Regions from separate parts of the Bacillus sp. YH3-2-B2 genome, predicted to be linked through region 2. Evidence: predicted binding sites of a transcription regulator. Region 2 holds the regulator's gene; the other holds the start of a gene.
The links. Region 2 encodes LexA, which represses DNA repair genes until DNA is damaged. Its sites were predicted from a motif close to CGAACATATGTTCG; they were not measured.
Positions count from the first base shown of each region.

Region 1: ACWJJX_RS11780 (DNA polymerase IV) is a predicted target of LexA. The motif match lies at 2,564-2,577, and genes of this name have one in related genera.

Region 1 covers NZ_JBSJQE010000003.1:295,930-301,683, forward strand. Annotated here, with positions in the region: gene ACWJJX_RS11755 (DUF2552 family protein) at 1-173, opposite strand, end outside; gene ACWJJX_RS11760 (iron-sulfur cluster biosynthesis family protein) at 148-510, opposite strand; gene ACWJJX_RS11765 (GNAT family N-acetyltransferase) at 583-1,551, opposite strand; gene ACWJJX_RS11770 (antibiotic biosynthesis monooxygenase family protein) at 1,548-1,892, opposite strand; gene ACWJJX_RS11775 (GNAT family N-acetyltransferase) at 1,905-2,375, opposite strand; gene ACWJJX_RS11780 (DNA polymerase IV) at 2,591-3,817, shown strand; gene ACWJJX_RS11785 (YolD-like family protein) at 3,832-4,176, shown strand; gene ACWJJX_RS11790 (YqzH family protein) at 4,276-4,482, shown strand; gene ACWJJX_RS11795 (AI-2E family transporter) at 4,556-5,626, shown strand; gene ACWJJX_RS11800 (DUF4083 family protein) at 5,718-5,754, shown strand, end outside.
Region 2 covers NZ_JBSJQE010000001.1:960,409-966,162, reverse strand. Annotated here, with positions in the region: gene tkt (transketolase) at 1-1,799, opposite strand, end outside; gene ACWJJX_RS04540 (DUF896 domain-containing protein) at 1,966-2,199, opposite strand; gene ACWJJX_RS04535 (YneB family resolvase-like protein) at 2,268-2,918, opposite strand; gene yneA (cell division suppressor protein YneA) at 2,934-3,245, opposite strand; gene lexA (transcriptional repressor LexA) at 3,403-4,023, shown strand; gene ACWJJX_RS04520 (hypothetical protein) at 4,363-4,791, opposite strand; gene ACWJJX_RS04515 (YndM family protein) at 4,933-5,382, shown strand; gene ACWJJX_RS04510 (prohibitin family protein) at 5,410-5,754, opposite strand, start outside.

The sequences.
Region 1 (5,754 bases), on a different contig from region 2:
AACTCCTGCGCTTTGAAGGTCATCTCATCCTGAAGCAGCCAGACATCCTTCTGAACGGATTCAGCGCCTCCGATGGACCAGTGCAGCAGACTGTACGGGTGGTTGTTGTTCAGAAAGGATACCCACGTTTTATGCTGTGCCGTCTGTTTAATGGCTTTCAGCTTTTGATTCACTTTCCGTTTCTCCCTGCTTTACTAATATGCTCATTCTCGGGCTCAGCATCTCTGCCGGGCTTTTTAAGACGAGCGTTTTTGCCTTTTCATTGTAATCGATTGTCATTTCCTCGTCAAAAAACACTTTTTGTGAGGTCTGGATGTAAAGCGGAAGTCCGTTGGTTTCAATGGCCTCGCATTGTCCCGTTAATTCGTCCGCCAGCCAGATGGTCGGCACGCCGCTCACCGCGCACCCGCAGCCTTCTGCGTCATAGCGGAGCTGCGCTTTTTTCCCCGGGTTGGCGTCCATCGCCTGCTGAAGTGTGTGTTTCGCCGCATCCGTCACATGTATTTGCATAGATGATCCTCCGTTTTTCATTTTCGCCATTGTAGCATACCGGAGCCGCTGTATGCATTGTTTCTGCTTTCTTTACAGCAGCCTGCTCTCCCAGTCCTTTGCCTCTTGTTCAGCCGCCTTGATCCAGTCATTTTTCCCTTCACTATACTTTTCCATATCGTATGGGTATGCCTTTGCGAGCCGCCGTTTCAGTTCCATGTATTGAGCCGCTTTTTCAGGCTTTGCAGTGAGGTAATCCCGGAACAGCAGATGACGCTTCACATCCGGATGGCCTGTTTCGTATATGTGGATGTGGTGTGTGCGCTTGCTGCCGCCTTTTTGAAAGAAACGCCGGCCCTCTATCCCGTTTTCTCCTTTCGCCTCATAGCCGAGTGCTTCCAGCTGCGGACTGAATCGGTCAGCGTCCGAAATATCTTTGACCTCCGCCAGTATATCAATGACGGGTTTTGCGGCCATTCCCGGGATGGAGGTGCTGCCGATATGGCTGACAGAATGAAGAGCGGGGCCGAAGATTCGGATCAAGTCCGCCTTCTCTCTTTCAAACATCTCTTTCCATTCCGGCTTGTACGGAACAACTTCCGCTTTCCTCTTCGGATAAAGATGAAAAAACGAGAGGGTCAGCCCTTCCGGCGTCTCTGTCTGTCCGGCTTCTGTGAACCCGGTTTTTAAATAGAGAGAGACTGCCGGAACGTTTTGACTGGCGGTAGCCGCCTCTATTTTTTGGGCGTCCCGGTTTTGATCTATCACAAATTGAATAAGTGCCCGTCCGATTCCTTTCCGAAAGGCGGACGGGTGCACCGTCAGCCTGCATATGACAAGGTCATACCCCTTTTTTTCATACGAAATGACGCCTGCAAGCCGATCTTTTTCCTTGAAACCGGCAAACGTCTCCCGTGACCTCTGTATGTCACCGGGTGTTTCATGCAGGGCTGGAATGCCGAAAAAGCCGATCAGCTCGGCTTCTTTTTGATAAGAGCAACGTTGAACCGCCGCAATTTCCCGCGCCGTCTGTTCTTGTGTATGCCGTAAAAATGTAATCAATCTTCCGCCCCTTTTGACGCAAACATCCGCTGTGACTCCGTCTTCGTAATGCGGACCGCGTACGCTTCATACCAGGCGCTTTTTCCTTTTTGTTTTGCCGCCCGGTGGTCAGTATGGTCTTTCCACCTTTTAATCGCCTCCAGGCTGTCCCAGTAGGAAACCGTGATGCCGCAGCCGTTTTCCTCCCGAACGCTTTCCGCGCCTAAAAAGCCCGGCTGTCCGCCTGCCAAATTCATCATGCGCTCTGCCGTATGCTCATATTCCTCATCATATTTTCCCTTTATTGATGAAAAAATGACCGCATAATAGGGCGGTTTGGGCGTGTCAGCTAAAAAACCCATATTCATCCCCCTCTACATATATTTCACAAACAGAATCCGGTCTTCTCCCGGACCGTCATAATTCGCAAAAACAGGGATTCCGTTTACGGTTTTGGTTCCTTTTTCAACTTCAAAGCCCAATTTTGTATGATAAGCGATTGATACTTTATTGACAGGCGCCGTCACGCAATTGACTTTTGTGCAGCCCCTTTTTTTCACCGTCTCCATAAATCGATCGTAGAGCTGTTTTCCAATTTGCATTTTTCTGAAATCCGGATGCACACCGGAAAAATGAATGTAGGCTGTCTCAGGGTCTGATTGTGACTGAAAACCGATTAAAAAACCGGTCATTCCCTCCGGCCCGTACGTGATAAAGCTCGTGTCCTGAAAATGTTCAAAAAACAAGCGCGGCAGTTTGTCTTTCATCTGCCTGCCGCCCCACCATTCATTCAAAACAGACGTAACCATTTCATAGTCTTCAGAGGTAATTGTTCGAATATCCATTATCGATTGACTCTCCTTTTCGTCCGGCAAAATGAATGTCAGCTCTTCTCATTGGAATATAAAAAATTATATGTGGGTTGTTTGCAATTGTAAATGATTTCTTTTCAAGCAAACGAATCAGCACGTCTTCCAACCGGGGAATGAATTACCAGTATAAACGTGATCATTGTTCGGGTACAATGAAAAACAGAACAAATGTTCCCGGAGGTTTTTTTATGGCTGATATTCTTCTTGTTGATATGCAATCGTTTTATGCGTCTGTAGAAAAAGCGGAAGCGCCTCATCTCAAAAGCCGGCCCGTGATTGTCTCGGGAGATCCCGAAAGACGCAGCGGCGTCGTGCTTGCGGCTTGTCCGCTCGCCAAACGATACGGCGTAAAAAATGCCGAACGGCTGTGGGAAGCGCAGGCCAAATGTCCCGACGCCGTTATTGTCCGTCCGCGGATGCAGCGGTATATTGATGTATCCGTCGTGATTACCGAACTGTTTGAACGATATACCGATCTTGTAGAACCCTACTCCATCGATGAGCAGTTTCTCGACGTGACCGGAAGCAGGCGGCTGTTCGGTGATCCTTTTACAATTGCCGAAAGCATTCAGCAAGCGATTATGCGTGAATTCGGAATTTATGCCCGTGTCGGCATCGGACCGAATAAGGCGCTCGCGAAAATGGCTTGCGACCATTTTGCCAAAAAAAACGCATCCGGCATCTACAGATTGGATATGTCAAATATCAGGGAGGATCTGTGGCCGCTGCCGGTCGGAAAATTATTCGGCATCGGAAAACGGATGGAGCATCATTTAAGACGGATGGGCATCAGCACAATCGGCGGGCTTGCCGTGCACCCCGCCGAACTGCTGAAAAAACGCTGGGGCATTAACGGCGAATTGCTTCAGCGGACAGCCCGCGGCATCGATCCCTCTCCGGTCACCGTCAACACGCACAGCCGGCAAAAAGCGATCGGCCATAACATGACCCTCCCGAGAGACTACAGCCGCTTTGAGGATATCAAAGTCGTGCTGCTGGAGTTAAGCGAAGAAGTGGCCCGCCGCGCCCGTTTCAAACAATACATCGGCCATACGGTTTCGGTCAGCATCAGAGGCGCTGATTTTGAATTCCCTTCAGGTTTTCACAGACAGAGAAAGCTGGTCTCTCCGACTAATTTCGGAATGGATATTTTTAAAGCGGCGGTCAAGCTCTTCAAAGAGCATTGGAACGGTGAGCCCGTCCGCAGCGCCGGCGTCTCCCTTTCCCAGCTGGAGCCCTGTGATTATGTTCAGCTGAGCCTGTTTGATGCTCAGGAAAAAAAGATCAGTCTCGGCAAAGTATTGGATGATATTCATGAGCGGTACGGCCCTGCGTCGCTCCTCCATGCCGCTTCGCTGACAGAGGCCGGCCAAGCCTTTCACCGGGCTGAAAAAATCGGCGGGCATTACAAATAATTGAGGTGATATACATGAATCCGAACAAATTAACACCCGGGTATAATGTCATGTGGGAATCAAGCCGGATGATGCTGCCCGAACATCGGGAGCAGCTGCTTGCAAAAAAACGAAAAGAACGGGAATTCCGGCCTCCGGAACTGAGCGAAGAGCAACTGAACGACATGAACCGCATCATTGCGGCGTCGATTGAAGAAGACAGAGCCATCTCGGTCACCTATGCTTCAGCACACGGCCCCCGCCGCTTTTGGGGATGGGTAAAACAAGTGAGGCATGACGAAAAACGTTTAAAAATCATAAACGATGAAGATGCGTTAACGCTGCCGTTTCATCTTATTCTCTCGGCTGAACTGGAATAAGAGCCTAAATCGTCCTGACAGAAAATATGATAGAAGAGTGGGAGGATCACATGATATTTAGTAGAATAAAGATGAATGACAAGAATAGGAGAATATATGATGGATCAATTTATAGAAAAAATGCTGGGACAAGCCCTCCGCCAGTATGGACGGAATGTGTCGACAGATCCGCTGAGCCCCTATGAAAAACAGAGTTTAAAAAAAGCTTTAGAAGAAAGAAGGAATGAAGAACCCGATGAGGATCTCCATGCCCATGTAGAAGATATTATCTACGATTACGTCACCAATCAGGGGCAGTTTTCCTGACACGGACGTTTATGCACTGGGCGATAAGGGAAACGTCCGAGAGTAAACCCTTAAAGATTGCGTGGTGCAGGATATGCCTGTCGGGCCTTATTTCAAGATCGGTTATGCCGTTCTTCTGTTATTTCTCATCATTTATCTCGGAACATTAATAGACTTTTTGTTCCAGCCTGTTGTGATTACGGTTAAAACCTTGTTTCCGCCCATTGTATTATCGGGCGTCCTTTACTATTTGTGCCGCCCGCTCGTCAGACTGCTGCATGCGAAATTAAAGCTGCCCCAAGGAATCGCGATTTTAGCGATTTATGCGGGAGCAGCCGGCCTTTTTGTCCTCTTCCTGTATACGGCGGGCCCTGCCGTTCAAAAACAGTTTACAGCCTTCACAGATCATATTCCAGAGCTTTCCGCAAAAGCTGAAAATTGGATCGGACACCTTCAGGACAGCAAATGGTTTTCCAGGCTTCAGCATGGGGATTCCTTTAAAAAATTAGCGGACAAAGCCGCAAATTATTCCGGTTCAATCGCTGATTCTCTCAGCAGTCTGGCCGGTACGGCTGCCAATGCCGCCATCACCGCAGCCATTATTCCGTTTGCGCTGTATTACATGTTAAAAGAAGGAAATAAAGCCCCCCGGCGACTGCTGCGGCTTCTTCCGGAAAAACATCAAAAAGAAGGAAAACAAATCCTTCGGGACATGGATGAAGCTCTCAGTTCATACATACAAGGACAGCTGCTCGTCAGTTTCTGTGTCGGCGTTCTCGTCACAATCGGCTATTTTATCATCGGGCTCGATTATCCGCTCGTTCTGGGCGCGTTCGCCATGGTGACAAATCTGATTCCGTTTATCGGGCCTTGGATCGGCACATTTCCCGGAGTCATTGTCGGATTGTTTGATTCACCGACCGAGGCGGTGCTGGTGATTACGGTCGTCGTCATTGTCCAGCAGCTTGAAAGCCAGCTGATTTCCCCGCAAATTATGGGACGGAAGCTGGACATTCACCCGCTGACCATTATTTTTCTTCTGCTTGCCGCCGGCAAATTCTCAGGAATTGCCGGGATGCTGCTGGCCATTCCGGGATATGCGGCCGCAAAAGTGGTCATAAGCCACATGCAGAAACTATTCATTCTCAGAAAAACACAAAGCTAAGAGAGAAATGATTCATCCCCCATGTCTTCACATCGGTTAAAATGAAAAAACGGCGGGCTGAAGAAGCCCGCCGCACACGGAGGTAAAAAAGATGAACATCGGTGATGTCATTTTTCAATTGATCTCAT
Region 2 (5,754 bases):
TTTTTGTACTCAGCCGATTGTTTTTCAAAGCGGTCCCAGCTCGGCATGCTGACTACAGATACGTGAATGTTTTCTTCAGCCAGTTTCGCTTGAGCTTCGATCGCAAGTCCGACTTCAGAACCTGTCGCTAAAAGAAGAGCGGCCGGTGATTCCGTTTGGGCTTTGGAAACGATATAAGCCCCTTTTTCCACGCCCGCATACGCTTCTTCAGCCTGCTGATCAATCGTCGGCAGGTTTTGGCGTGTCAATACAAGAGCTGTCGGATGATCTTGGCTTTGAACGGCAACCTTCCATGCAGCTGCGGTTTCATTTCCGTCAGCAGGTCTGATCACAGATAGGTTAGGAAGTGCGCGTAAAGAAGCAAGCTGCTCAATCGGTTCGTGAGTCGGCCCGTCTTCTCCTACGGCAATACTGTCATGCGTGAATACATAAGTGACAGGGAGTCCCATCAATGATGCCAGACGAATGGCAGGTCTTAAATAATCAGAGAATACAAAGAATGTGCCGCCAAATACGCGGAGGCCGCCGTGAAGCGCCATTCCGTTTAATGCAGCGCCCATCGCAAATTCACGGACACCGAACCAGAAGTTTTTCCCGGCGTAGTCTTTGGCCGTGAAGTCTCCTCCATTTTTGATTGTCGTTTTATTTGAACCCGCAAGGTCAGCAGATCCCCCGACAAAGAAAGGAATTTTCTTGGCGATCCCGTTCAGCACCTCACCTGAAGATGCGCGGGAAGCAAGGCTGCTGCCTTTTTCATAAACGGGAACTTCCTGATCCCAGTCTTTAGGAAGCTCGCCTTTTATGCCGAGTGACAGCTGTTCAGCAAGTTCAGGATATTTTTCTTTATAAGCCGCGAACAGTTCATTCCATTCCTGTTCTTTTTTCGAGCCGGCTTCTTTTACAGCTTGATTGAAATGCCCGTATACTTCTTCCGGAACATAAAAATCTTCTTCAAACGTCCAAGCATACGCTTCTTTTGTCAGCTTGCTCTCTTCTAGTCCTAACGGAGCACCGTGGACGCCGGATGTGCCCGCGCGGTTTGGAGAACCGAAACCGATCGTGGTTTTCACTTCAATCAAAGTCGGTTTTTTATCATTCTGGCGCGCTTTTTCAATGGCAGCCGTCAATTCAGCGATGTTGTTTCCGTCCTCAACATAAAGAACTTCCCAGTTCATTGCTTCAAAACGCTGCTTTACATTTTCAGAGAAAGAGCGGTCTAAATCGCCGTCTAAGGAAATGTCATTAGAATCGTATAATACGATCAGGCGGCCTAATTCAAGATGGCCTGCAAGAGAAGCGGCTTCGGAAGAAATGCCTTCCATTAAATCGCCGTCTCCGCAAATACTGTATGTATAATGATCAACTACGTTGAATGAATCACGGTTATATGTCTCAGCCAGATGGCGTTCTGCAATTGCCATTCCCACTGCCATTGCAATACCCTGTCCAAGCGGCCCGGTCGTTGCGTCTACTCCGGCTGTATGCCCGAACTCCGGATGTCCCGGTGTTTTGCTTCCCCATTGACGGAACTGTTTCAAGTCTTCAATGCTGAGGTCATATCCGCTTAAATGCAGCATGCTGTATAAAAGCATTGAACCGTGGCCTGCTGATAAAACAAAGCGGTCGCGGTTAAACCAGCCCGGATTCTGCGGATTTACATTCATAAATTTCGTCCACAGCGTGTATGCCATCGGAGCGGCTCCCATCGGCATGCCCGGGTGTCCGGAATTCGCTTTTTCAATTGCGTCTATAGATAGTGTACGAATGGTGGCAACTGATTTCTTTTCAATTGTATCCATTATAATCCCCTTCCTTATTGTTGTACCTTTTCATCATAAAGCGATGCTGACTTTTTCTCAACTCTTTCAGCTTAAATTTGAGATAAACTTGTTGAAAATTGTCGTAAAGCACATCCTGATATTAGTATATACGAAAAAAGAATACGTATTGCCGTATTCTTTCTGTTTAGTGAAGATTATTTTTCTGTTGTTCTCTTTTTAATTTTTCAGGGGTGACATCGTTGCCTTCCGGATCAATCACTTTTACGCTCTTTAACGTATTTTTCATTGAGGAGCGGAATCCTTTCAAATACTCCTGGCGAAGCTTTTGCTGTTCAGCTTTTTCCTCATCCGTTATCGTGTTTGATTTAGCTTTTTGAGCCAATTCGTTAATTCTTGCGATTTTTTCTTTAGAAATCATAATAAGCTCCTTTGGTGCGTGTTGATTATATACTACTAAAACGCAGTCTTTTTTACAACTGATGCGCGTCAGCTGCCTTCTGTGTCTGCGGTATATTCCTGAAACCGCCGGTGAACCGTGGCTTTGGACACGTCATAGCCGAATCCTCTTAGGGTCGCTGCGATTTCTGCAAAGGTAAGCTTGTTGGCTCTCAGCCTGATAATTTCCGAAACCGGAACCTCTTTTTTTTCTTTTCCGCTGTTTTCATGTCTGTTTTTCAGATTCCGTTCAGGTTTGTAGCCGTTTTTCACGGCTCTTTTCATTCCCCGCCGGATTTTCATATTGTGAATTTTCCTTTGATATTCCTCAACAATACTGACGATTTCAAGTACCATCGAATCAGCTTCGGAAAGCTCCAGTTCACCTTTATGAGCCGTCGTATATATCTTTACGTTCTCCCTGTAAATACAATGCAAAAGCGCAATCTTGGCGTTTCCTCTTCCCAATCTCGTTTCGTCCTGCACCAATATCGCGTCAATATGTGATTTTTTAATTTCATCAAGCATTTCAAATACTCCGTCGCGATCCATTTCATAACCGCTGGCTTTCTCAGAAATGACTTTCACGACTTCCATGCCGTTTGCAGCAGCGATCTCACTGAGCTCTTCTTCCTGTCTTTTTAATGACGTTTGCTGCTGTTCTTTGTTTGTGCTTACGCGGGCATAAATGAGCGCCTTCATTTCTCTCTTTCCTCTCTAATTGACAATGGCCAGCTGATATACGGCCGGATGCTTCTTCTTAACCGGAAGAATAAGTTCGTCTCCGGGCTTTATATCAGCAGTTTGGAGATGATTATTCTCCGTCACCCACTCAATGAAATCTTCTTTATTAATGTGTTTCTTTTCTGCTACATGATCCGCAAGTGACCAGAGTGTATCGCCGTCCTGAACCTTTATTTTAACATATTGGCTGAGGGACTGATCATTTCCCGCACATGAGACAAGTAAAATAGCGGCACTTAAAATCGCAGTAAACAGCCCGACAAATATGATAGATTCTTTCGCCATGTAAATAACCTCCGATAAGAATGTTTGTTCGCTTTTTATATCTTTCAGTATATACGAACAAATGTTTCTGTCAATCGTTTTTTTCGAACCTATGTTTGTACTGTCAGGAAAATCATGCTATAATCTACTTAAAAATCGACGTTTTGAGGTGCGAAATATGACGAAGCTATCAAAAAGGCAGCTTGATATCCTGCGTTTTATTAAAGAAGAGGTAAAAACGAAAGGATATCCGCCTTCTGTAAGAGAGATAGGAGAAGCAGTAGGACTGGCTTCCAGTTCAACCGTGCACGGCCATTTGGCGCGGCTGGAGACAAAAGGCCTGATCAGACGGGACCCTACTAAACCGAGGGCGATTGAGGTATTGGATGAAGAAGAAGTCCATATTCCGAAAAGCCAGGTCGTAAACGTTCCGGTCATCGGGAAAGTGACGGCGGGTATTCCGATTACGGCTGTTGAAAATATCGACGAGTATTTTCCGCTTCCTGACCGGATGGTTCCTCCGGGCGAACATGTCTTTATGTTAGAAATCATGGGAGAAAGTATGATTGACGCCGGCATTTTTGACAAAGATTACGTCATTGTCAAACAGCAGAACACGGCCAATAACGGAGAAATCGTCGTAGCTATGACCGAAGATGATGAAGCGACGGTTAAGCGCTTCTATAAAGAAGACAATTATGTTCGGCTGCAGCCGGAAAATCCGACGATGGAGCCGATTATCCTGCAAAACGTAAGCATTTTGGGAAAAGTGATCGGCGTATTCAGAGCCGTCCATTAATTCTATTAAACTTCATTTATCGTAAAAAACCCCTTACAGAGGGGTTTTTTTGCATAAAAAAAGCAGATTCGCCCTGGCTTAAGAAACGAATCTGCTAAGGAGGAAAAACTTACATTCTTATTATCCGACATCACACTTTTGAAGTCAACTAATAATGTTTCCCTCAAGAAACTTTTCATCCATTTTTCAACTTTTTATATATTTGTGCGTGATGAATTTGATTTTTTATCTTTTCTTTGGGCAGGTACGTCAAAAATTCAACTATGAATATTTAGTACATAGTGCAATAAGTTAAATATAAATATAAAAAAACCCGCTGCCTTTAGCGAGTATCTATTTTCAATCAAAATGATAATATTCTACACCGTAAAACCCTTTAATATAGACGGGACCACAGACGTTTGAAGAACTTTCAACCAGAATCCTGTATTTGTGATACGGATCAATTGATTTTTTATCCTGGGCACTGAGGTTTAGCCAGCTGCCGCTGTAGTTTTTAGAACTTAATGTATAAAAATTTCCGTTCAGCGCCATCCGCTGGAGTTTCATGCTTAAACCGCACGAAGAGTTGTTCATTATGGTGAACTTATAGCCTAAAAAATAATCGTCGGCAGCTACAGTCCCCGGATTTTCAATATGAAACTCTTTTGCGTTTCCCTCCAAAGTGAAGCTTGTTTTTGATCCGAATTCAGTGGTAGCCGCTTTAGCTGAGTGTATTCCGCTAAAACATAATAAAAAAACAGCAATACATATCCAATATTTTTTCATTTGCATCCCCCTTTTTACATATTTTAACTTGTGAATCCTGTGATGTCTATTCACATTTTACTTTATAACCACTATATACCAGTTTAAAAATTTGCGGATTGCTTACAATGAAGACTAAACGAAATAACGAAGGTGGTTCAAATGAAACACGTAATTGCTTTCGCTTCTAAAACGGCGCTCACACTTGCTTTACTGTACATTGTTCTGGATCTTATGTACCAAGTAACCTTTTTAAACGTTCTGTTTATTACAGTGATCTTAAGTTTAATCACTTATTTTGCGGGTGATTGCATGATTCTGCCGAGAACAAGCAATTTCACAGCCGTTGCAGCTGATTTCGGAATTTCATTCATTATATTATGGATATTCCTGATGAACATTGGCGGGTTTAATGTCTCTCCTGCCGCGGCATCGGTTATCTCTGCACTTTGCATTTCTGTTTTTGAGGCATTTTTTCACCGGTATTTGCAGCAATATGTACTCCCCGAAGATTACCAGGACACAACAGAGACGGATAGCACGCTATGGAGCTATCAAACCGAGGCGTCTGAAGAATTAGTGCCGGAAAAAGACCCTCAGGAAAAAACATAAAAAGGAGGCAATCGCCTCCTTCTCTATTTACTTTTGCTTCTGATCGTCCAGCGGCAGCTGCAGCAGTGAGTCTGTGCCTGTCGCTTTCGGCGTTTTTCCGTCCCATTTTTCAATCCATTTATATTTGATCATTTCATCGGACATTGATTTCTTTATGATTTCGTTATAGTCAGCGATCCCTTCCGCTTCAATTTTTTTCTTTTTCGCTTCGGCTTCGGCTATTTTAATTTCAGTTTGTGTCCGTTCAAGTTCCTGTGAAGACTTCACCCTTGCATCGATGGCTTCCTGTGTGGCTTTATCCGGCTTTGGTACGCCAAGCGTCAGATCATCAATTAAAAATCCAAGACTCTTCATATCATCAGCAAATCTCTT